4 regions of the Bradyrhizobium sp. WYCCWR 12699 genome follow, and region 1 is predicted to be linked to each of the others. Evidence: predicted binding sites of a transcription regulator. Region 1 holds the regulator's gene; each other region holds the start of a gene.
The links. The regulator LexA, encoded in region 1, represses DNA repair genes until DNA is damaged. The targets are predictions, from matches to a motif close to TGTTCNNNNTGTGTTCNG.
Positions count from the first base shown of each region.

Region 2: RPS27_RS11230 (DNA recombination protein RmuC) is a predicted target of LexA. The motif match lies at 1,542-1,559, and genes of this name have one in related genera.
Region 3: ruvC (crossover junction endodeoxyribonuclease RuvC) is a predicted target of LexA. The motif match lies at 3,188-3,205, and genes of this name have one in related genera.
Region 4: RPS27_RS35075 (ImuA family protein) is a predicted target of LexA. The motif match lies at 2,230-2,247, and genes of this name have one in related genera.

Region 1 is NZ_JAVTJN010000007.1:28,090-34,072, forward strand. Features, by position in the region: gene RPS27_RS07660 (DUF2171 domain-containing protein) at 1-163, shown strand, start outside; gene RPS27_RS07665 (ComEC/Rec2 family competence protein) at 260-2,539, shown strand; gene RPS27_RS07670 (hypothetical protein) at 2,547-2,981, opposite strand; gene lexA (transcriptional repressor LexA) at 3,516-4,217, opposite strand; gene glp (gephyrin-like molybdotransferase Glp) at 4,393-5,604, opposite strand; gene RPS27_RS07685 (hypothetical protein) at 5,806-5,983, opposite strand, start outside.
Region 2 is NZ_JAVTJN010000030.1:95,102-101,084, reverse strand. Features, by position in the region: gene RPS27_RS11235 (AmpG family muropeptide MFS transporter) at 1-170, opposite strand, end outside; gene RPS27_RS11230 (DNA recombination protein RmuC) at 312-1,511, opposite strand; gene def (peptide deformylase) at 1,682-2,206, shown strand; gene fmt (methionyl-tRNA formyltransferase) at 2,344-3,267, shown strand; gene truA (tRNA pseudouridine(38-40) synthase TruA) at 3,274-4,011, shown strand; gene dapE (succinyl-diaminopimelate desuccinylase) at 4,087-5,253, opposite strand; gene RPS27_RS11205 (DUF805 domain-containing protein) at 5,250-5,897, opposite strand.
Region 3 is NZ_JAVTJN010000005.1:414,282-420,264, reverse strand. Features, by position in the region: gene RPS27_RS06680 (metallophosphoesterase) at 1-836, opposite strand, end outside; gene ruvB (Holliday junction branch migration DNA helicase RuvB) at 961-1,995, opposite strand; gene ruvA (Holliday junction branch migration protein RuvA) at 2,016-2,633, opposite strand; gene ruvC (crossover junction endodeoxyribonuclease RuvC) at 2,630-3,157, opposite strand; gene RPS27_RS06660 (YebC/PmpR family DNA-binding transcriptional regulator) at 3,366-4,112, opposite strand; gene RPS27_RS06655 (methyl-accepting chemotaxis protein) at 4,331-5,983, shown strand, end outside.
Region 4 is NZ_JAVTJN010000039.1:923,189-929,171, forward strand. Features, by position in the region: gene RPS27_RS35070 (DNA polymerase Y family protein) at 1-1,481, opposite strand, end outside; gene RPS27_RS35075 (ImuA family protein) at 1,372-2,166, opposite strand; gene RPS27_RS35080 (putative DNA modification/repair radical SAM protein) at 2,328-3,563, shown strand; gene RPS27_RS35085 (UdgX family uracil-DNA binding protein) at 3,563-5,005, shown strand; gene RPS27_RS35090 (inorganic phosphate transporter) at 5,104-5,983, shown strand, end outside.

The sequences.
Region 1 (5,983 bases):
CGAAGGCAACCGCATCAAGCTGACCAAGAAGGACAGCGGTGAGGGCAGCCACAAGGGCCATCATCATTTCATCGACAAGGGCCTCGTTGCCGATGTCGAAGGCAACAAGGTGCGGCTGTCGGCCAAGGCATCGGTGGCCGTGACCATGGAAGAGGAAAAGTAGAGACGTCCTCTCGCGTTCCCGATCTGTACCGCTATTCGCCCGACCGCACGTTCCGGTAGCCTTGGCGGCAATCGCGTCGCGTAGGGTGCAGGGAAGATGGCGGAGCCGGGCCGGCCAGTACGGTCCCAAGGTATTGCCGGGACGTGGCCGGTCGGCCGCGTTGCGCCCGCCGGCGGCTTCGTTCCGGCGGGCTTCGGCATTTGGCCCGCGATCGTCGAAACAATCCGCGGATGGGCTCGGGCCGAGGCCGGCCCCGGGCGCCTGCTGCCATGGGTGCCGGTCGCCTTCGGCGGCGGCATCGCGCTCTATTTTGCCGCCGATCATGAGCCGGTGCTGTGGATTGTCGCCGCGACGGCGATCGCGCTGCTGCTCGGCGCGGCCCTGTTGCGGCGGAGCCGGCTGTTCGCGCCGGCGATCATGATCGCAGCGGTCGCGGCGGGCTTTGCCGTGGCGACCTGGAAGACCGCGCGCATTGCCCACACCGTACTCGCAAAACCACTCTATTCGGTGTCGCTGTCGGGCTTCGTCGAGACGCGCGACATCCGCGAGCGCACCGATCGCTTCGTGCTGCGTGTCACCGCGATGGAGGCGCAGCGCAGCGACGTCAAGCTCGACCGCGTCCGCCTCTCCGTGCGCAAGGGCACCGCGCCCGAGGTCGGCAGCTTCGTTCAATTGAAGGCGCGGCTGATGCCGCCGCTCACGCCGGTCCGCCCCGGCAGCTACGACTTTTCACGCGACATGTTCTTCCAGGGCATCGGCGCCTCCGGCTTCGTGATGGGCGCAATTACGGCTGCAATCCCGCCTGATGCCGGCGGCCTGCGGCTGCGCTATGCCGCCTTCATGCAGGGCCTGCGCGATGCGATCGACGCCCGCATCCGCGCAACGCTCGAGGGCGACAACCGCGCGATTGCAACTGCACTGCTCACCGGGCGGCGCGATGCGATTTCCGCCCCTGTCAACGATGCGATGTTCATCTCCGGGCTTGGACACGTTCTCTCGATCTCCGGCTATCACATGGCGGTGGTCGCCGGCGTCGTCTTCTTCGCGGTGCGCGCGCTGCTGGCGTTGATCCCGGGCCTGGCGGCCGGCTTCGCCATCAAGAAATGGTCGGCGGCTGCAGCATTCGTCGCGGCTGCGTTCTATCTGCTGCTCTCGGGCGCCGAGGTCGCAACCCAACGGTCGTTCTTCATGACGGCGGTGGTGCTGATCGCGGTGATGGTCGATCGCCGCGCCATCACCTTCCGCACGCTGGCGGTGGCGGCGCTGATCGTGCTTGCGGTCGCGCCGGAGGCGCTGGTGCATCCGAGCTTCCAGATGTCGTTTGCGGCAACGCTCGGGCTGGTGGCGCTGGTGCAGATCGGCATGCCGAACCTGCTGGCCTCGCCCGATCATTCGGCCACCGCGCGCGTCGCGCTGTGGGGCGGCCGCGAGATCGCGATGCTGTTCCTGGCCTCGCTGATCGCGGGGCTTGCGACCACGCCCTATGCCGCCTTCCACTTCCATCGTGTCACGCCCTATGGCGTGCTCGCCAATCTCGGTGCGATGCCGGTGGTCTCGGCACTGGTGATGCCGGCGGGGCTGTTGGGATTGCTGGCCGCGCCCTTCGGGCTCGATCGCGTCTTCTGGTGGCTGATGGGCCTCGGCATCGACTGGATGGTCGCGGTCTCGCGCTGGGTGGCGGCCTTGCCGGGCGCGGTCGGCCGCATCCCGGCGTTCGGGATCGCGCCGCTGATCGCCGCGAGCCTCGGCATCATCGTGATGGGCCTGTTGCGCACGCCCTTGCGCTGGTGCGGTGCCGTGGCGCTGCTGGCGTCCATCGCGTGGGGCCTGTCGGCGCGGCAGCCCGATATCCTGATCGCCGGGGACGGCGCGAGCGTCGCGGTGCGGGGCGGGGACGGGCGCCTGCACCTGATCAGGACGGGCAAGGACAATTTCATGCTGAAGGAGTGGCTGGCGGCCGACGCCGATCCGCGCGATGCCGGCAGCAGCGCGCTGGCCGAGGGGGTGTCGTGCGACGAGGCCGGCTGCGTCACGCCGCTTGCCGACGGGCGCCTGGTCGCGTTCGCCTCGCGCATCGACGCGCTCGCGGACGATTGCAGCCGTGCCGCACTGGTCGTGACGTCACGGCCCGCATCGCCCGATTGCGCGGCGATGGTGGTGGATCGGCAGCGGCTCGTTCGCCAGGGCGCGCTGGCGTTGACACGGCGTGGCGACGGATTTGCAGTTCAGGCGGTGAGGGCGAGGGGCACGAACCGTCCCTGGTCGCCGGCGGCCGCCGGCGAGGGAGATTTCGAAGGAGCCCTCATGCCGCGGGCGGCGGCTCCGCGCGCAAAGGATGCGACCCCGTCGGAGGCCGATCTTCAAGCAGAGGACTGAGCCTCTGTCAGCCCAGCGGCAGCGGTGTGACGGGCGAACGGCTATCGGCGATGATCCCAGGCTTGTGCTCGCGCTCGCCGACCGGTTGGGTCACGGGCAATTGCAGCACGGTTGCGCGCTGGCCTTCGACGAGCTGAGTCACCAGCACGTATTTGCCATCAGGGAATTCGATCGCGTCGTGATGGCGATCGGGAATGTGCGGATCGACCTTGCCGAACTTGCCGACGCGGGAGTTGACGGTGCGTGTCCAGATCCAGCGGTTGTCGTAACGGACGTTGTCTGCGAAGGCGAGCTCCGTTCCCGGCAGCAGGCAGACCGCAACGGAGAGGTCGGCTTCGGATGCGAAGCCGCGCGTCGAGGTGCCGCGGAAGGTTGTCGTGACGATCGTCTCGCCGACTTCTGCGGGGCGCGTCGCGACGGCATGCAGGCTATAGTCACACATCGGGTGCTCCTCATGTGAAGATAGCGACCCGCGCCTCTCTTGGAGGCACAGGCCTCTGTCAGAGTTTAAACACCAACGCTGTGCTTGGTTGTAGGCAAATCTGCGGCTGGGATCCGCACCCCGCGATCACTTTAACTTTCCCGAATTCGCCAGGAACAAAGCTGGCTGAGGTGCATTACGCCGGGCGCCTGTCAGCGACTGCAAAAGCGACACTTCGCATTGCCGGCGCGATCGCGGCGCTGCGCAATTGGGTGTTGCGGACATGGCAATGCGATGGCGCGGCAACGGCCCCGTGCCCCGATGCCGCTACCGCTGCACCCAAACGATCTGGTCTTCCGAACCCGAAACGCCCAGACGCGATGTCGCTGCGGTCCGCCGAAGATGGCCGTGGAGGAGGGGCCGGATAATCTGTGCAGAACCAGAATGATCATCCAGCCGGAGCGGACATTCATCCGCTCCAATCTCAGATCGGCGACGCCGATCGAAGGCGGCACGCAGGCGCCAAAACTACTTTCGGACTGAGTCCTTCCGGACTCAGTACTTCCGGTAAAGCCCAATTAGCTTGCCCTGAATCTTCACCCGGTTCGGCGGCAGGATACGCACCTCATAGGCGGCATTGGCAGGCTCGAGCGCGATCGACGCGCCGCGGCGGCGGAAGCGCTTGAGCGTAGCCTCCTCGTCGTCGATCAGCGCCACCACGATGTCGCCGGTGTCGGCGCTCTCGTTGCGCTGGATCAGCGCCATGTCGCCGTCCAGGATACCGGCCTCGACCATGGAATCACCGCGCACCTCGAGAGCGTAATGCTCGCCCGAGCCGAGCATGTCGGGCGGCACGCTGATGGTGTGGCTGCGGGTCTGCAACGCCTCGATCGGCGTGCCGGCCGCGATCCGGCCCATCACGGGCACCGCAACGGGCCGCTCGCCCTCGTCCACGGGCGGGCTGGAGCTCGCGCGGATCTTGCCGAGATTGCCCTCGATGACGCTCGGCGTGAAGCCGCGCCGGGCGCCGGCGGCAGCCTGGAGCTCCGGCAGCTTGATCACTTCGATGGCGCGGGCGCGGTTGGGCAGCCGGCGGATGAAGCCGCGCTCCTCGAGCGCGGTGATCAGGCGGTGGATGCCCGACTTCGAGCGCAGGTCGAGCGCATCCTTCATCTCGTCGAAGGAGGGCGGCACGCCGCTTTCCTTCAAACGCTCGCTGATGAACCGCAGAAGCTCGTATTGTTTGCGCGTTAACATCTCGACCAAAGTCCCCCGGTTGATGTCGTTCGATTCCGAGACGATGAGTTCAGCGATAAGCAGCTACATCCTCGAAACAAATCATGAACGGACACTATATGTTCGATACATGTTCCGCAACTGCTTAATTTACCGTGAACGAAGCGCGGTTCGCGGAATGCGTGTGGCCGTGCACTCAGACGGGGAGCCGCAGCACCTCGCAGGGGCTGCCGGCCTTGGCCTTCGGCGCGAACGGTGGGCGCACGAGAAGTACCTGTGCCGCAGCAAGATTCGCAAGCAGAGAGGAATCCTGATGGCTGACGGGAAGCGCGACCAGCGTGCCGTCGTCGCGCAGCTCGAGGCGCGCGCGCAAGTAATCCTCGCGCTGGTCGTTGGCACCGAGATCGCAGGCGAGCACGGCACGTTCGCGACGATGATGAATCACCGAGCGGCCTGACAAGGCGCGAATCAGCGGCACCATGAACAGGAAGGCGCACACATAGGACGACACGGGATTGCCGGGCAGGCCGATCACGCGCATGGCGCCGAGCCGCCCGTGCATCATCGGCTTGCCCGGCCGCATGGCGATCTTCCAGAACGCCATCGCGATGCCTTCGTCCCTGAGTGCCTGCTGGACCAGGTCGTGGTCGCCGACCGACGCGCCGCCGGTCGTGATCAGGATATCGGCACCGCTCTCGCGAGCGCGGCGGATGCCTGATGTGGTGGCCTCCAGCGTGTCGGCGGCGACGCCGAGGTCGACGGTGTCGGCGCCCTCGCTGCGGGCGAGCGCGTGCAGGGCGTAGCCGTTGGAATAGACGATCTGGCCGTGCCTTGGCGCTGAGCCCGGCATCACCAGTTCGTCACCGGTGGCGAGGATCGCGACCTTGGGACGGCGGCAGACGGCGAGCTGCGGGTAGTTCATTCCGGCAGCGAGCGCGAGGTCACGTTCGGTCAGACGCGTCCCCTTGCGGAGGAGGACGTCACCCTCACGGAAGTCGACGCCGGCCGGGCGGATGTGCCGTCCGATGATGGCGGCTTCCTTGATCGTGACGCTGTTGCCGTCCACGACGGTGTCCTCCTGGATCACGACCGCGTCCGCACCGTCGGGAACGACGCCGCCGGTGAAGATCCGCACGGCTTCGCCGGCGCCGACCGCTCTCGCGAAAGGACGGCCGGCGGCGACCTCGCCAATCACCGTCAGCCGGGAATCGATCGCTGCCGCGTCGGCCGCGCGCACCGCATAGCCGTCCATCGCCGACATGGCTTGCGGCGGCTGCGTGCGCCGCGCCGCGACATCATGTGCCAGCACGCGGTGATAGGCCTCGTCGAGTGCAACCATCTGTTCAGGCAGCGGCTCTGCACCTGCCAGCACCGCGGCAAGGGCGTCGGAAACCGGCATCAGGGCCACGGGCAAAACTCCTGCTCGCACATCGTTCAATGGGGCGGCGAGAGTTCTAGCCGACCGCAGGCGCGAGGCAAAGCAGCGCGCGGGATGATCTATCCTGCGTGATCTCCGTGGTGGAGGAGTGCAAGTTCGTCAGGGCATGATCTGGAAGCCGAGACAGCGCGCCGTGAAGGACGAGAATCACGAGCGCCAACACCGATACGGTCACCGTGCCGCCGGATCGTCCGGACTGATCTCAAATGCGACGTCGGGCGCTTTGGGCCCTTGATCCTTGTCGGGGAGCGGATCGGCCTGCGATTTCAGGTCGGCGGCCTTGCTGATCAGCTTGGCGGAAAGGTCAGAATCCGAGGTGTTTCTTGCGAATTCAAGCAGGAGAGAGGCT
Region 2 (5,983 bases), on a different contig from region 1:
GCCTCGCGCATCCACACCAGCAGCGTCGAGCCCGACAATGCCAGCGGCAGGCCGGAGGAGAAGCCGAGGAACAGCACGATCAGCACCCGCGGCTGCAGGTAAACGGCAAGACTATCGCGCCAGGAGGTCGCAGGAGCGGCGGCGGGGGAGGTCGCGTCGGGTGCGGTCATGGGGCGGTGTTAGCAGATTCTGGCCGTGATGCCTCTGCTACAAAACTCGTCATGCCCGGGCTCGTCCTGGGCATCCACGTTCCTGGTGCGGCTGTAAGGTCGTGGATGGCCGGGACAAGCTTGGCCATGACGGTGTGGGCTCTACTCCCCCGCCTGAAGCTTCCTCGGGAACAGCTCCGGCGCGCCGGTCGTCACCAGCCGCGGGCCTTCCGCCGCATCGCTCTTGCTGAAATCGAGCTCCTCGATCCGCCCGGCGCGCTTTTCGATCTTGTCGGCGGAGATCAGGATCTGGCGGACGTCCTCGTTCGCATCGGAAAAATGCTTCTGCAGTTTGACCACGCGATCCCTGAGACGACCCAGGTCGTCGCCAAGCTTGATCACTTCGGTCTGGATCTGATCGGCGGCATCGCGCATGCGCGCGTCCTTCATGATCTGCTGCATCACCTGGATCGCCAGCATCAGCAGCGAGGGCGACACCAGCACGACGCGGGCGCGGTAGGCCTTCTGGATCACGTCGTCGAAGCCGTCATGGATCTCGGCGTAGACCGATTCCGACGGCACGAACATCAGCGCCATCTCCTGGGTCTCGCCGGTGACGAGATATTTTTCGGCGATGTCGCTGACATGCTTCATCACGTCGCCGCGCAGCCGCTGCGTGGCAACGCGCTTCTCCTCGTCGGTGCGGGCGTCGTGCAGCGCCGTCATCGCCTCCAGCGGAAATTTCGCGTCGATGCAGAGCGGGCGCTGGTCCGGCAGGAACACGACACAGTCGGGCCGCTTGCCGGTCGAGAGCGTGAACTGGAACTCGTAGGCCCCCTTGGGAAGGCCGTCCTGGACGATCGCCTCCATCCGCGCCTGGCCGAAGGCGCCGCGCGACTGCTTGTTGGCGAGCACGTCGCGCAAGGTCGTCACCTGCGTGGTGAGATCGGTGAGGTTCTTGTGCGCGCTGTCGATGATGCCGAGCCGCTCGTGCAGCGCGCGCAGGCTCTCCATGGTGTTGCGGGTCGAGTGTTCCATGGACTGGCCGACGCGATGGGTCACCGAATCCAGCCGCTCGTTGACCGCTCGCGCCATCTCGGCCTGGCGTCCCGCCAGCGCCTGGGTCATGGCGTCGACCCGGCCGGAAGACTCGCTCTGGGCGCGCAGCACCTCGCTCAAGCGCTCCTCGAGCTCGTCGGCCCGGATCGCATGTGCCATCGCGAGTTCCGCGCCGCGCCGGCCGGACCGCGCGATGACGATTGCGATGGCCACCAGCAGGATGAGGACGAGGGCCCCGAAGCCGATCAGCGCATCGATGGTGCGCACTGGCCATTCGCCCAGCATGAAAATGATCTCGTTCATGGCGCCTTGTAGCCGATTCGCCGGGCATTAGCGAACGAAGGGAGAACGTAAGCGGTTAATGGTCCCCTAATTTTTATGGTTAACAAAAGACGAAGTTTTATGGTTAGCGAGGGGTTAACAGAGTTCCTGGCCGCATTGACCGCATCCGGCCTGGGGCTTAAATCGCGGCCATGGCCCTCAGAGAAATCATCATCCTGCCCGACAAGCAGCTGCGTCTGGTCTCCAAGCCGATCGAGAAGGTCACCTCGGAGATCCGCAAGCTTGCCGACGACATGTTCGAGACCATGTACGACGCGCCCGGCATCGGCCTGGCCGCGATCCAGATCGCGCAGCCGCTGCGGCTGATCACCATGGACCTCGCCAAGCGCGACGAGAACGGCGAGACCAAGCCGCTGCCGCGCGTCTTCATCAATCCCGAGATCATCGCCTCGTCCGAGGAGCTGTCGGTTTACGAGGAAGGCTGCCTCTCGATCCCCGAATATTACGAGGAGGTCGAACGCCCCGCGAAAGTGCGCGTGCGCTTCACCGATCTCGACGGCAAGGTGCACGAGGAGGACGCCGAAGGCCTCTACGCCACCTGCATCCAGCACGAGATCGATCATCTCAACGGCGTCCTGTTCGTCGACTATCTGTCGAAGCTCAAGCGCGACCGCGTGATGAAGAAGTTCGAGAAAGCCGCCAAGCGCGCGGAATAAAGCGACACGTCTCCAGCCGTCATGGCCGGGCTTGACCCGGCCATCCACGCCTTGCTTCCTTCTCGGCCAAGAACGCGGATGCCCGGGACAAGCCCGGGCATGACGGAGAACCAGAACTCTCACCCGAACGCTGCCACATGCCCCTTCGCCTGATCTTCATGGGCACGCCCGATTTCTCCGTGCCGACGCTGCTCGAGCTCGTCGCGCACGGCCACGAGATCGCAGCCGTCTATACCCGCGCGCCGAAGCCGGGCGGGCGGCGCGGGCTGCTATTGCAGCCTACCCCGGTCGAGGAAGCCGCGCGAAAACTCGGCGTGCCCGTGCTGACGCCGAAGACGTTGAAGACCGAAGAGGCACTTGCCGAATTCAGCGCGTTCGAGGCTGATGCCGCTGTCGTCGTCGCCTACGGCATGATCCTGCCGCAGGCGATCCTCGATGCGCCGAAGCTCGGCTGCTACAATCTGCACGCCTCGCTGCTGCCGCGCTGGCGTGGCGCGGCGCCGATCAACCGCGCGATCATGGCGGGCGATGCCGAGAGCGGCGTCATGGTGATGAAGATGGATGTCGGCTTGGATACGGGCGACGTCGCCATGGCCGAGCGGCTTGCCATCACCGACGGCATGACCGCGCTCGATCTGCATGATCGCCTGTCGCGGTTAGGCGCCGATCTCATGGTGCGCGCGATGGCCGCGCTCGCCCGCGGCGGGCTCCAGCTCAGGAAGCAGAGCGAGGAAGGCGTCACCTATGCCGCCAAGATCGACAAGGCCGAGGCGCGGATCGACTGGAGCAAGCCGGCGCGCGAGGTGCTGCGTCACATCCACGGCCTCTCGCCGTTCCCCGGCGCCTGGGCGGAGCTGGAGAATTCGCGCGTCAAGATCCTGCGCTGCGAGCTGGGACAAGGCTCTGGCGCGCCGGGCGCGGTGCTCGACGATCAGCTCACCATCGCCTGCGGCGAAGGCGCGATCCGCATCATCGAGCTGCAGCGCGAAGGCAAGGGCCGGATGCAGGCCGCGGACTTCCTGCGCGGCACGCCGTTGAAGGCGGGAGCGAGGTTCAACTAGTCAGCGATGCCCCGCTACAAGCTCACCATCGAATATGACGGCGCGCCGTTCTTCGGCTGGCAGATCCAGGACACGCTGCCCTCGGTGCAGGGCGCGCTGGAGGCCGCCGTGAAGGCGATGACCGGCGCGGATTTGCGCGTGCACGGCGCCGGCCGTACCGATGCCGGCGTGCATGCGCGCGGCCAGGTCGCGCATGTCGACGTCGACAAGCCATTTCCGCCGGGCCGTTTTCGCGACGGGCTCAATGCGCATCTGCGGCCGCATCCGATCGCGGTGCTGGAGGCCGAGGTCGTGCCTGATAGTTTCGAGGCGCGCTTTTCCGCCGTGAAGCGACACTACCGCTACCGCGTCATCAACACCCGCGCCAATCTCGCCCTCGACATCGGCCACGCCTGGCGCGTGCCGCGCAAGCTCGATGCCGACGCGATGCATGCGGCGGCGCAACGCCTGCTCGGCAAGCACGATTTCACGACGTTTCGCGACACCGAATGCCAGGCCAAGTCGCCGGAGAAAACGCTCGACCAGCTCGACGTGACGCGTGATGGCCGCGAGATCATCATCGTTACCTCGGCGCGCTCGTTCCTGCACAGCCAGGTGCGCTCGATGGTGGGCTCGCTCGTCTGGGTCGGCGAGGGCCGCTGGACCGCGGATGATCTCTCCGCAGCGCTTGAAGCCCGCAACCGCGCCGCGTGCGGCATCGTCGCGCCGCCGGACGGGCTGTATCTGATGAAGGTAGATTATTAGGGCCTGACACCGCCACGGCCGTCATGCCCGGGACAAGCCCGGGCATGACGGCGGAGGGCTAGGCGATATAGGGGCCTACCCAAAATACCTTGTCAAAATCCCGCGATACACCTGCGTCAGCTTCTCCAGATCGGCGACCGGCACGCGCTCGTCGACTTGGTGCATGGTCTGGCCGACCAGGCCGAACTCGATCACCGGGCAGTAGCTCGAAATGAAACGCGCATCCGACGTGCCGCCTGACGTCGACAGCTCCGGCTTGCGCCCGGTCACTTCCTCGATGGCGGACACCGCGAGATCGGTGAAGGGGCCCGGCTTGGTCACGAACACGTTCGAGTTCGAGGGCTCCCAGACGATGCGGGCCTTGATGCGGTTGCCGCAGGCCTTAGTGAGGCGCGTCTCGACCAGTTCGCGCAAGCTCGCCTGGGTGTGGTTGTCGTTGTAGCGGATGTTGAATTTGGCGCGGGCTTCGCCCGGAATCACGTTGTTGGCCTTGTTGCCGACGTCGACCGAGGTGAATTCGAGATTGGACGCCTGGAACTGCGCGCTGCCATGGTCGAGAGGCTCGTCGCTGATGGCGACGATCAGCCGCGAAATATCCGGCACCGGATTGGAGGCGCGATGCGGATAGGCGACGTGGCCCTGCACGCCGTCGACATAGAGCGTGCCGGATTGCGAGCCGCGGCGGCCGACCTTGATGGTGTCGCCGAGCGTCTCGACATTGGAGGGCTCGCCCAGCACGCAATGATCGAATTTTTCGCCGCGCTCGGCCGCCCACTTCAGCAGCTTGATGGTGCCGTTGATCGAGACGTCTTCCTCATCGCCGGTGATCAGGAACGAGATCGAGCCCGCCCCGTCGGCGCGCGGCTTGCCGCCGTTGGCGGCCAGATGCTCCAGGACAGCTGCGACCGAGCAGGCGATGCCGCCCTTCATGTCGACCGCGCCGCGGCCGTGCAGGACGCCGTCCTTCACTTCGCCGGAGAACGCGCCGACGCTCCAAGCGCTCTCATCGCCCGGCGGCACCACGTCGGTGTGGCCGGCAAAGGTGATGTGCGGGCCTTCGGTGCCGATCCGCGCATAGAGATTGTCGACGTCGGCGGTGCCTTCCTCGCTGAAGGTCACGCGGTGGCAGGTGAAGCCTGCGTCGCCCAAGGCTTTTTCGAGCACCCCGAGTGCACCGGCATCTTCAGGGGTTACCGAGGGGCAGCGGATGAGATCGCGGGCAATGGAGAGAGCATCGGTCATGCGCCCCGCTTAACATGCATGCCGCCGGGTGGGCTAGCACTGGGCGGGACAATTTCGAGCTCGCGGCTCTGGTCCCAGCCTTTCGCAGCCGGCGTTGCGGGCGTGGAATCGCTCTCGGTTTCGGCCAGCGGATCGGGGCCGAACCGGTTGGTACCCGACGTGCCGGGCACGATGAACATCTCGACGAAGCCCCACAGCCAAAGTGCGTAGCCGGCCCAGTCGAGCGGAGCGAACGCCGGAGGCAGCCGGTTCGAGAGGTGAAGCAGCAGGTTGGGGACGAAAAAGAAAAGCACGATCCACCAGCCGCTCCTGCCGCGGTCGTGGAGCCGCTTGATCGCGGTCGCCAGATAAATCCAGAGGAATAGCGGCGTGCCGAAGCCCTTCAGGATCAGCGTCACGCGGTCGGTCGAGGCCAGCAAATGCCAGGCGCCGGGATCGACCACCCGAAAGAGGTCGTCGAGCCCGAAGTCAAAGTCGAACTCGATGCCGAGCCTGGCTGCGGATCTGGTTCCGTCGAGAAGACCGATGACGGGACTGAGGTTCTCCAGCACCGCCGCCAGCAGCGCGACGATCAGCAGCGCCTGCCACATCAGGGCGCGGTTGATGCGGCCGTCGAAGCGGAAGAGGTACGAGGTCCAGTCCATGGCGAAGGCTCCGGCGGAAAGGGGCCGCCCGGAAATTGGTCGCGATGGAGGCAGAGGGGGTTCGATACGGCATCAGGCCCGTCGCC
Region 3 (5,983 bases), on a different contig from region 1:
CCGAGACCGCCGGAGACGATGAGATCGCATTTCAGGCGGAAATGGCCATAGGCGAGCCGCATACCGTTCTTGGGCGAGACGGCAGGCGACCAGCCAAGCAGGCGGACCTGGCCGCCATGGGTATGGCCGGACAGTTGCAACGCGACGCGCGCAGGTACCAGCGGTGCAATGTTGGGCTCGTGCGCGAGCAGGATGATTGGCGCATCGTCGGTGACTTTCGCCAGCGTGCCCGCGAGATCGTCGGCGCCGAAGCGCCCGGTGCTGCGAAAGCGCCGCGCCGGCAGGAAGGCCAGCTGATCGCCGAGCCCGGCGAGCCAGAACGGGCGGCCGTCCTTGGAAAGGCGCACGACATCGTTCTCGTAGACGGGGATGCCGGCCGCCTCCAGCGCCCGATGCGCGATGGTCGGCCCGTGTCCCGCCCGCTGCACGGTCTTGTCGTCCCAATAATCGTGATTGCCCATCACGGCATGGACGCCGAGCGGCGCCTTCAGGCCGGCCAGCACCCTCGCCCATTCGCGCGACGGAATGAAGCGCGTGACGTGATGGAGGCCGGCGACATAGTCGCCGAGCAACACGATGAGATCGGGTTTCAACGCGTTGGTGCGTTCGACGATGCCCTCGATCCGTTCCAGCGACATCCAGGGATTGCAGGCATGGATGTCGGCGATGGCGGCGATCTTCAACGAAAGATCCGCCGGCCATTGCCGCGGCTTGGGATGATAGCGGGTGACGCGGAGCCGCAGCACCGGCTCGATGCCGACGCCGTAGGCGGCGGTCGAGACGCTGAGGGCGGACAGCCCGCCGATGGAACGGATGAAATGACGGCGCGTGATCATGAAAACCCGATCGGAATGCGCTCTTTTGATGCGGTCCGAATGGAGCGGAATTGGGGTGCGCTCGTGCAGATCGTCTGCACGAGATCACCAGAAGTTCATGAAAGGAGCGCGCCGTTTGCGCAGATCAGTCGTCGCTCTCGTCGGTGCCGAACAGGCCGAACTGTGCCGCCGCATCGCGCGAGGGCTCGGCGATGCCGAGATGGCGGAAGGCGTGCGAGGTGAGCAGGCGGCCGCGCGGGGTGCGCTGGAGGTAGCCGCACTGGATCAGATACGGCTCGATGATGTCCTCGATCGCATCGCGCGGCTCGGACAATGCCGCGGCCATGGTCTCGACGCCGACCGGTCCGCCGCCATAGTTCATCGCGATGGTGGTGAGATAGCGGCGATCCATGGCGTCGAGACCCGCAGCGTCGACCTCGAGCGCGCTCAGCGCGTGATCGGCGATCTTGCGATCGATCTTGTCGGCATCGGCAGCGGAAGCAAAATCGCGCACGCGACGGAGCAGGCGCCCGGCGATGCGCGGCGTGCCGCGGGCGCGGCGCGCGATCTCGTTGGCGCCGTCAGCGCTCATGCCGACATTGAGCACGCGCGCGCCGCGGCTGACGATGCTTTCCAATTCCTCGATGGTGTAGAAATTCAGGCGGACCGGAATGCCGAAGCGATCGCGCAAGGGATTGGTGAGCAGGCCTGCGCGCGTCGTGGCGCCGACCAGCGTGAATTTCGACAGCTCGATCTTCACCGAGCGCGCTGCCGGACCTTCGCCGATGATGAGGTCGAGCTGAAAGTCCTCCATCGCGGGATAGAGCACCTCTTCCACCGCCGGGCTGAGGCGATGGATCTCGTCGATGAACAGCACGTCGCGCTCTTCGAGATTGGTCAGCAGCGCGGCGAGGTCGCCGGCTTTGGCGATGACGGGTCCCGAAGTGGCGCGAAAGCCGACGCCGAGCTCCTTCGCCACGATCTGCGCCAGTGTGGTCTTGCCGAGGCCGGGCGGGCCGACGAACAGCACGTGATCGAGCGCCTCGCCGCGCTTGCGCGCAGCCTCGATGAAGATCGAGAGATTCTTGCGCGCCTGCTGCTGGCCGACGAAATCGGACAGCGATTGCGGACGCAGCGCGGTGTCGCCGACATCGTCGCTGCGGCGCTCGGGCGAAACCATGCGGCTGGCCTTGGGATCGCTCACTTCGCGAGCTCCTTCAGGCCAAGGCGAATGAGCTGCGCCGTCTCGGCATTCTCACCGGCGCTGCGCGAGGCAGATGCAATCGCAGCGGCCGCCTGCGGCTGGCCATAGCCGAGATTGACCAGCGCGGAGATCGCATCCGCGACCGGGCGTGGGGCTCGTTGATCGTCGACCGCGCCTGCGAGATGCACGACGGCAGGATCGACATTGGCGAAGGCCGGCGCCTTGTCCTTCAACTCGGTGACGATGCGCTCGGCGACCTTGGGGCCGACGCCGGGCGTGCGCGCCACCGCCGCCTTGTCGCGCAGCGCGATCGCATTGGCGAGATCGGAAGGCGCCAGCGTGCCGAGCACGGCGAGCGCGACCTTGGCGCCGACGCCCTGCACGGTCTGCAGCAGGCGAAACCATTCGCGCTCCTGGTCGGTGCGGAAGCCGAACAGTTTGATTTGATCCTCGCGGACATAGGTCTCGATCGACAGCACGGCGGCTTCGCCCGGCGAGGGCAGATGCTGCAAGGTGCGCGAGGAGCAATGCACCTGATAGCCGACACCGCCGACGTCGAGGATGACGAAGTCTTCGCCGTAGGAATCGATCAGGCCCTTGAGCTTGCCGATCATAGGCTCGCCACCTTCAGCCGCAGCGCGGTGCTCTGGCGGTGATGGGCATGGGTGATGGCGATGGCGAGCGCATCGGCGGCGTCTGCCGACGGCGGATCGGCCTTGGGCAGAAGGATCTTCAGCATCATCGCGATCTGGGCCTTCTCGGCGTGCCCGGCGCCGACGACGGTTTTCTTGACCTGGTTGGGCGCGTATTCGGCGACAGAGATGCCGAACATTGCGGGCGCCAGCATGGCGACGCCGCGAGCCTGGCCGAGCTTCAGCGTCGCAACGCCGTCCTTGTTGACGAAGGTCTGCTCGACCGCGGCTTCCATCGGCTGGTGGTTCGAAAGCACGGCCGCCAGCCCTTCATGGATCGCGAGCAGCCGGCTCGCCAGCGGCAGGTCGTTCGGCGGTTCCACCGAGCCGCAAGCCACATAGATCAGGCGGTTGCCGTCAGCCTCGATCACGCCCCAGCCGGTGCGGCGCAGGCCGGGGTCGATGCCGATGATGCGGACGGGTTGGCGAATCGGGAGCGCGGTCATGGGCCAGTGATAGCGGCTGGCCGATGATAGCGAAACAGAAACAGAACAGAAGTAACAGGGGAAGTGGCCCGTGCCCCGGGCGGGACGCAGCGCGAAGCGGTGCGGCGCTGAACCGGGGCCCATATCGGCACCGATGCCTGCGGGACGATGGGTCCCGGCTCTGCGCAGCGGCGTTTCACGCTGCGGCGCGTCCGGGACACGAGCGGCCTCAGCCGCCCATCTTCGCAACAAGCGCGTCCGACACCTCGAAATTGGCGTAGACCTGCTGGACGTCGTCGTGCTCGTTGAGCAGATCCATCAGCTTCAAGAGCTTCTCGCCGGTCTCGTCATCGACTGCGACCGTGTTCTGCGGCTTCCAGATCAGCGCGGCCTTGCGCGGCTCGCCGAATTTGGCCTCCAGCGCCTTGGCGACGTCGCGATAGCCTTCGGTCGAGGCGTAGATCTCGTGGCCACTTTCGCCGGAGACCACATCGTCGGCGCCGGCCTCGATCGCGGCATCCAGCACGGCGTCGTCGGAGGCGACGCTGCGGTCGTATTCGATGATGCCGGTGCGGTCGAACATGAAGGACACCGAGCCGGTTTCGCCGAGATTGCCGCCCGACTTGGTGAAGAAGGAGCGGATGTCGGAGGCGGCGCGGTTGCGGTTGTCGGTCAGCGCCTCGACGATGACGGCAACGCCGCCGGGGCCGTAGCCCTCGTAGCGGATCTCGTCATAGTTTTCGCCCTCGTTACCGAGCGCCTTCTTGACGGCACGCTCGATATTGTCCTTCGGCATGTTCTCCTGGCGCGCCGCGATGATAGCCGCACGCAGGCGCGGGTTCATGGCCGGATCGGGCGTGCCGAGCTTGGCTGCGACGGTGATTTCCCGCGCCAGCTTGCCGAACAGCTTCGACTTCTGGGCATCCTGCCGCCCCTTGCGGTGCATGATGTTCTTGAATTGGGAATGTCCGGCCATGCGTGGTCTCTTGGAAAGTCGTCAGCCAAAGGTGAGCGTGGGAAGCGCGGCCTTATAGGCCGCCACCCCACCGGAATCAAAGGGATCTGGGCCTCTGAGGTAGCACTGTAAAGGTAGCCCCCGTAATGGACGGTGCCTAGAGGTGAGGCACCGTTAACCCTGATTTCATTCCGGACTGCGAAAATAGCGCCCGACCTTATCCCGACGAGAGAGAGCTGATGGCGTTCGGACTATTTCGAAAGCGCCTGCCGGACCAGGCCGCGCCTGCGGCCGCCCCGGCGGCTCTGCAGCCGGCGGCCCATTCCGAGCCCGCTGCCGTGGCCGAAACTGATTCGGCACGGGAAATCCTGGAGCTTTTGGAACTCGAGCTCGGCGCCATGATCCGCCAGCTCGAACGCGCCGCCAATTCCGTGGCCGGCGGCGCCGAAGCGACCGCGGCGACGCTTGCCGCCATCCGCGACCGCACCGATGCCCTGACCGGCCGCACCAACGCCGCGCAATCGACCGCATCCACCTTCGCCCATGCCGCCGACAAATTCACCCAATCCGCCCTGGGAATCGGAGCGCAGGTTCGCGAGGCCGGCAAGCTCGCCGACGAGGCAAGCGCCGCGGCACAGGAAGCCCGCGCCAATGTCGATCGCCTGCGCGAATCCTCAGCCGCCATCGGCAACGTCGTCAATCTGATCGCGCAGATCGCGCGGCAGACGACGCTGCTCGCGCTCAACTCGACGATCGAGGCCGCGCGCGCGGGCGCGGCCGGCAAGGGCTTCGCGGTCGTCGCCACCGAGGTCAAGGCCCTCGCGGTGCAGACGCAAGGCGCGACCGAAGAGATCACCAAGAAGATCGACGCATTGCAGCGCGACGCCGCCGGCTCCGCGGATGCCGTGCACCGCATCTCGCAGGCGATCGAGGCGATCCGCCCGGTGTTCGAGACCGTCAACGGCGCGGTCGCCGAACAGAACGCCACCACCAGCGAAGTCTCCGGCAATGCCGCGAGCGCCTCGGAGTTCATCGTCTCGGTCGGCGAGAGCGCGGCCGAGATCGATGCCGCGACGAAGGCTGCCGAGAGCCATGGCGAGAACGTCGCCAGTGCCGGCAAAGCCGTCACCACCTTCGCGCAAAAGCTGAAGTCGCGCTGCGCCGTGCTGCTGCGCCAGAGCGAGCACGACGATCGCCGCAAGACCGAACGGCTGCCCTGCCATCTCAAGCTCGAGAGCGCGCGCAGCGTGATGCCGGTCTATGAGATCTCGATGGACGGCGTGCTGATCGGCGGCGCTGACGCCGGCCGGCTCGCACCGCAAGCGATGATCGAAGGCACGCTCGAAGACGTCGGCGCCTGCCGGCTGCGCGTGATCGAGCAGTCCAAGGCCGGCGCCCGCGCACAGTTCGCCAGCCCCAATGCCGAGCTCCGCGAAAAGATCGAGGACAAGCTCTGGTCGATCCACGAGGAGAACACCGAGTTCGTCACCCGCGCCATGGAGGCGGGCAACGCGCTGACCAATATCTTCGAGCAGGCGGTGGCACGCGGCGAGGTCAAGATCGACGACCTCTTCGACACCGACTATGCCGAGATCGCCGGGACCAATCCGCAGCAATACCGCACGAAATATCTCGACTGGGCCGACCGGGCGCTGCCGCCATTCCAGGAAACCTTTCTGGCGAAGGACCAGCGCATGGCCTTCTGCGCCATGGTCGACCGCAACGGCTTCCTGCCGGTGCACAACAAGATCTATTCGCATCCGCAGCGGCCGGGCGACGTTGCCCAGAACACGGCCAACAGCCGCAACCGCCGAATATTCAACGATCCGGCGGGGTTGGCTGCCGCGCGCAACCTGCGATCGTACCTGGTCCAAAGCTATGCGCGCGACATG
Region 4 (5,983 bases), on a different contig from region 1:
TCGGCATCCTCGATGCGGAAATAATCCCGCGTCAGCTGCTTGCCGTCCTGCCGCCACCATTCCATCGCGATGCGTTCCGGCCCCTCCACCCGCACCACGGCATGGAGCGCGCGGCGCCAGGTGAATTGATGCGGCGGACCATCCGGCACGGCCGCGAACGGCACCTTGATCGGCTCCGGCTTGTCGAACAACCTCAGGGGACGCAGCGGCGGCTCGCTCTCGACACGCGCGGGCCATTCGGCCTGCATGGCGGCTGCGAGATGATGCTGCGCCGGCGCGGCCATCACCGCACATTCAGGAATATGGGTATCCTCCGGCAGGTGCACGACGACGCGTTTCCCCCCGATGCGCGCGGCGATGCGGTCGATCAGCGCGGCGAGCTCGTCATTGTCATGGACATGAGCGTCGAGATCGCGCTGCTCCTGCACCACGATCTCGGTGCGGCTCGCCGACAGGCGCACCATGTCGAAGCCGAAACCAGGATCGAGCGGATCGGCAAGCGCATCGAGCCGCTCGCGGAACAGGCGGTCGATCACCGCGCTTCGCGTCACGGGACGTCCGGTCTCGACCATGATGGCGCGCACCACGCCGTCGGTGCGGAAGAAGGCGGCCTCCAGCCGCCGCGCGCCCTTGCCCTGTTTCTCCATCGATGCGATCAAGGTGTCGGCGAGCCGCGACAGCGTCATCGCGATCATGGTGTCGGTCGCGATCGGTTCGGCAAAGCGCTTCTCGACGATGTAATCGGGCAGCGGCTTGCGCGGGCTGATCGGCGCATCGCCCTGCCCCCGCGCATGTGCGAGCAGCGTGGAGAACCGGGCGCCGAACCGCGCCGTGATCTCGGAGGCGCTGCGCGATGCGACGTCGCCGATGGTCTTGAGGCCGGCGCGGCGCAAGCCGGTGGTAATGGCCTCGTCCGCACCGAGCGCGGACACCGGAAACCGCTCGATCGCCGCCGCCTCGTTGCCATCGGCAACGATGCTGCCAGATGCCTGCCGCGTCAGCGTACGCGCGCAGATCGACGTGCCGGCGATCGCCGCACCGACGGCAAAGCCCTGGCGGGCGAGCGCGCGAACCAGCGTCTTGAGCAGCGCAGCCTCGCCGCCGAACAGATGCGCGCAGCCGGTGATATCGAGGAACAGCCCGTGCGGCGGATCGAGCGCCACCAGCGGCGTGAAGCGATCGCACCAATCGGCGATGTCGCTGAGCGTTTTGGCATCGGCCACGACATCGGCGTCGAACACCCGCAAATCCGGACACATCGCTCGCGCATTCGCCAGCGGCTGGCCGATATACAGGCCGAGGCGCTCGGCGGCCTCGTCCAGCGCATGAATCACCAGCGCATTGTTGTCCTTGATGACGACGATGCCGGGTTCATCCTGCGCGCCGCCGCTCCCCTGCAAGAACCGCTGGATCCGGTCGATGGGCAGGCGCGGCAGCCACAAGCTGAGAATACGCCTTCGGCTCACTGAACTGGCACTCATCACAATTCCATTCCATGATCCACCGGCCGCAGGGGCCATGACGATTGCGCAAGAGCTCGGCATCGAAGCGCGGCGCGCCCCAGGCACTCCACACAGCTCCCGGCGGCGAATGCGCCGCGCGCAGCATCCATCGCGTCTCTGCGGTCGAGGGCAGCGGCTGCGCCGCCATGCGCAGCAAGAGACCGGTGACGCCGGAGCCTTGCGCGGCCAGCGTCAGCTTGCGGCTCGCCACGAGATCGAACTGCCTGGTCTCGCCCCAGAGCTCGAGCACGACGGCCCCCAGCGCGTCGCAGGCAAGCGCATCGGCCGAGGTTCGCAGCGCGCTCTCGACATCGGCGGCGCGCACCGTCACCACGCGGCGCGGGTCGAGGCCGAGCTCTTTGAGCCCGCTCATCGACAGCGCGCCGGCTTCCAGCTCCGAAAAATCCTGCCGCACCCACAACAGCGGCCGCTGCGCGCTCACGCGTCCCGCAAGACCCATGACGAATCCTGTGGCGGTCGTACCCTGCCGCCCCTCGCAAAACACCTCGTGGATCGCCGCGCGCGCGAGCCCGCCCTTCAGCACGGCATCGACCTCGTTATGGCCGAGCGCGACGCGGTCGTGCTGATGCACGATCTCCGCGGTCTCGATGCGTTCGATCTGGCCGCGCAAGGTCGCAAGCGCGCTTAGACGTGCGCCGCTCATGCTCGCCGCTCCTTCAGAGGTGATTGCCGGTGGCTCCCAAAGAGAACCAATGGCTAGCTCATTTGTTCATGATATGTTCTAATATAAAGCTAACGGCGCGCGGAGAGTCAATCGAATTGGCGCGCTTGCGGATTCATCAGTGGAATCAACGGGATTCAAACATGGACGTACAACGCAAGCTGGAAATCCTGGCCGACGCCGCCAAGTACGACGCGTCCTGTGCCTCCAGCGGTACCGAAAAGCGGGATTCCAGCGACCGCAAGGGCATGGGCTCGACCGCGCCAGGCATGGGCATCTGCCATTCCTACGCACCGGATGGACGCTGCATCTCCCTGCTCAAGGTGCTGCTGACCAACGCCTGCAATTACGATTGCCTCTATTGCGTCAACCGCGCCTCCTCGAACGTGCCGCGCGCCCGCTTCACCATTGAGGAAGTGGTCAAGCTGACGCTCGACTTCTACCGGCGCAATTACATCGAGGGCCTGTTCCTTTCCTCCGGCATCATCCGCAGCCCCGATTACACCATGGAGCAAGTCGTTAGCGTCGCGCGAAAACTGCGCGAGGAGCATCACTTCCGCGGCTATATCCATCTCAAGACCATTCCCGAGGCCGATGACGCGCTGATCGCGGAGGCCGGCAAATATGCCGACCGCCTCTCCATCAATATCGAGATGCCCGAGGAGACCAGCCTGCAGCAATTCGCGCCCGAGAAGGACGTGCGCGCGATCCGCCGCACCATGGGCCGGCTGCGGCTGAAGCTGGACGAAGCCGAGGACAACCGCAAAGCAAAGACGAAGGCGAGGCCGCAGCGCTTCGCGCCGGCGGGCCAGAGCACGCAGATGATCGTGGGCGCCGACAGCGCCTCCGATCACACCATCCTCCACACCAGCTCCAACCTCTACGGCTCGTACAAGCTGCGGCGCGTCTATTATTCCGCCTTCAGCCCGATCCCCGATGCGAGCCGCGCCTTGCCTCTGGTGCAGCCGCCGCTGCTGCGCGAGCACCGGCTCTACCAGGCCGACTGGCTGATGCGATTCTACGGCTTCGACGTTGCGGAGATCGTCGACGACAGCGCGATGCTGCCGCTCGACATCGATCCAAAGCTCGCCTGGGCGCTGCGCCACCGCGACCGCTTTCCGCTCGACGTCAATCGCGCCAGCCGCGAGGAGCTGCTGCGTGTGCCCGGCTTCGGCACCAAGGCGGTCGAGCGCATCATCGCGACACGGCGCACCACCACGATCCGCTTCGCCGACCTCGCGCGGCTGCATGTGCCCAAGCACAAGGCGCTGCCGTTCATCGTCCTCAGCGATCACCGCCCTTCGCCGCACCGTCTCGACGACGCGCGGCTGATCGAACGGTTCAAGCCGAAGGCAACACAATTGGGATTTAGCTTCTGATGCAGTATATCACCCTCGACACCGAAACCGATTTCGACGGCTGGCGCACAGCCGCCCGCAGCCTCGTGCTTCACCACGTGAGGCCCGCCGATGTCACCTTTGCCGTGCAAGGCGGCGAAGCCGAGCTGTTCGCCCCGCCCGCGCCGTCACCAATCCTCGAGGTGAACGACGGCACCTTCAACGTATCAGGCAAGTTCATCGAGCTCGCGAAAGCAGCGATCCTGCACCGCGATCCCGAGCGCTTTGCCATCCTCTATCGGCTGCTGTTTCGGCTGAAGGACAATCACGATCTCATCGAGGTCGCGACCGACCCTGACGTCGCGCAAGTCACCGCCATGGCGAGAGCGGTCCATCGCGACGAGCACAAGATGCATGCCTTCGTGCGCTTCCGCGAGATCGGCAGGGAACGCGCAGCGCATTACGTCGCCTGGTTCGAGCCGGAGCATCACATCGTCGAGCTCGCAGCGCCGTTCTTCGCCAAACGCTTCGCCGACATGCCCTGGTCGATCCTGACGCCGGACCTCTGCGCGCATTGGGATGGCCATGCGCTCGCGTTCACACCGGGCGTCAGCAAGAGCGAAGCGCCGGGCGAGGACCGGCTGGAGGAAACCTGGCGGCGCTATTACGCCAGCATCTTCAATCCGGCCCGGCTCAAGGTGAAGGCGATGCAGGCCGAGATGCCGAAGAAATACTGGAGGAACCTGCCCGAGGCCTCGATCATTAAGCCCTTGATCGAGGACGCCGAGCGCATGACCGGCGCCATGATCGCCAACGCCGCAACCGATCCGCACAAGCCCCAGAAGCGGCCGGAGGCTCCGATGCCACGCAAGACCGCCGCCGACGATCTCGAAACCCTCCGCGAGGAGGCCGCGCATTGCCGCGCCTGTCCTCTCTACAAGGACGCGACACAGACCGTGTTCGGCGAAGGCCCGAGATCGGCCAACATCATGCTGGTCGGCGAGCAGCCCGGCGACAAGGAAGACCTCGCGGGCCACCCCTTCGTCGGCCCAGCCGGGCAGATGCTCGACCGTGCGCTCGCGGAAGCCGGCGTCGACCGCAAGAAGGTTTACGTCACCAACGCGGTCAAGCACTTCAAATTCGTGCCGCGTGGAAAGATCCGCCTGCACCAGAAGCCGAATACGCCGGAGATCCGGGCGTGCCGGCAATGGTTCGAGCGGGAAGTCTCAGTAATCCAACCCGATCTGATCGTAGCGATGGGTGCCACCGCGGCGCAGAGCGTGTTCGGCAAGATCACCCCGATCGGCAAGACCCGCGGCCGCCTCATAGACCTTCCCGACAGGCGCAAGGCTCTGGTGACGGTGCACCCGTCTTATCTGCTGCGACTGCCCGATCCAGAGGCCAAAGTGCTGGAATATCGGCGCTTTGTCGAAGATCTGAAGATTGCAGCGGGCCTGCAGAGGAAAGCCGCGCACGCCGCCTGAATAGTGGTGGGAAAGCGGCCTTCAACCGCCGCTTGTCATCCAACCTTCAAATCCATCGCGGACAATGCCCTTACTTTAAAGTTAAGGGGCGTCCAGACATGACCGATGTTGCATTCGACCGCGCGGTAGCCGATCCCGCGCCCGTTCAGCCGGCCTCGCGGCCGAATCTCGACAAGGGCTTCAATCCGCTGACGATGATTTTGTTCTTCGGCATCCTTGCCGCAGGCCTGCTGTTCGTCGCCTACAGCATCTATGCCGACGTCAACGCCACCGGCACGAAGGTGACGACCTACCTGCCCTACATCCTCCTGCTCGTCGCGCTGCTGATCGCGCTCGGCTTCGAATTCGTCAACGGCTTCCACGACACCGCCAATGCGGTGGCGACCGTGATCTACACCCATTCACTGCCGGCCGAAGTCGCGGTGATGTGGTCGGGCTTCTTCAACTTTCTCGGCGTGCTGCTCTCCTCCGGCGCGGTCGCCTTCGGCATCGTCTCGCTGCTGCCGGTCGAACTGATCCTCCAGGTCGGCTCCAGCGCCGGCTTCGCGATGGTGTTCGCGCTGCTGATCGCCGCGATCCTGTGGAATCTCGGCACCTGGTTCTTCGGCCTGCCCGCCTCCTCCTCGCACACGCTGATCGGCTCGATCATCGGCGTCGGCGTCGCCAACGCCGTCATGCGCGGCCGCGACGGCACTTCGGGCGTGGACTGGACCAAGGCGACCGAGATCGGCTACGCACTGCTGCTGTCGCCGCTGTTCGGCTTCATCTGCGCCGCCGTGCTGCTGCTGCTGCTCAAGTTCATCGTGCGCAACCCGGCGCTCTACGCCGCGCCCGAGGGTAACAAGGCGCCGCCGCTCTGGATCCGCGGCCTCTTGATCGCAACCTGCACCGGCGTCAGCTTCGCGCACGGCTCCAATGACGGCCAGAAGGGCATGGGCCTGATCATGCTGATCCTGATCGGCACCGTGCCGACGGCTT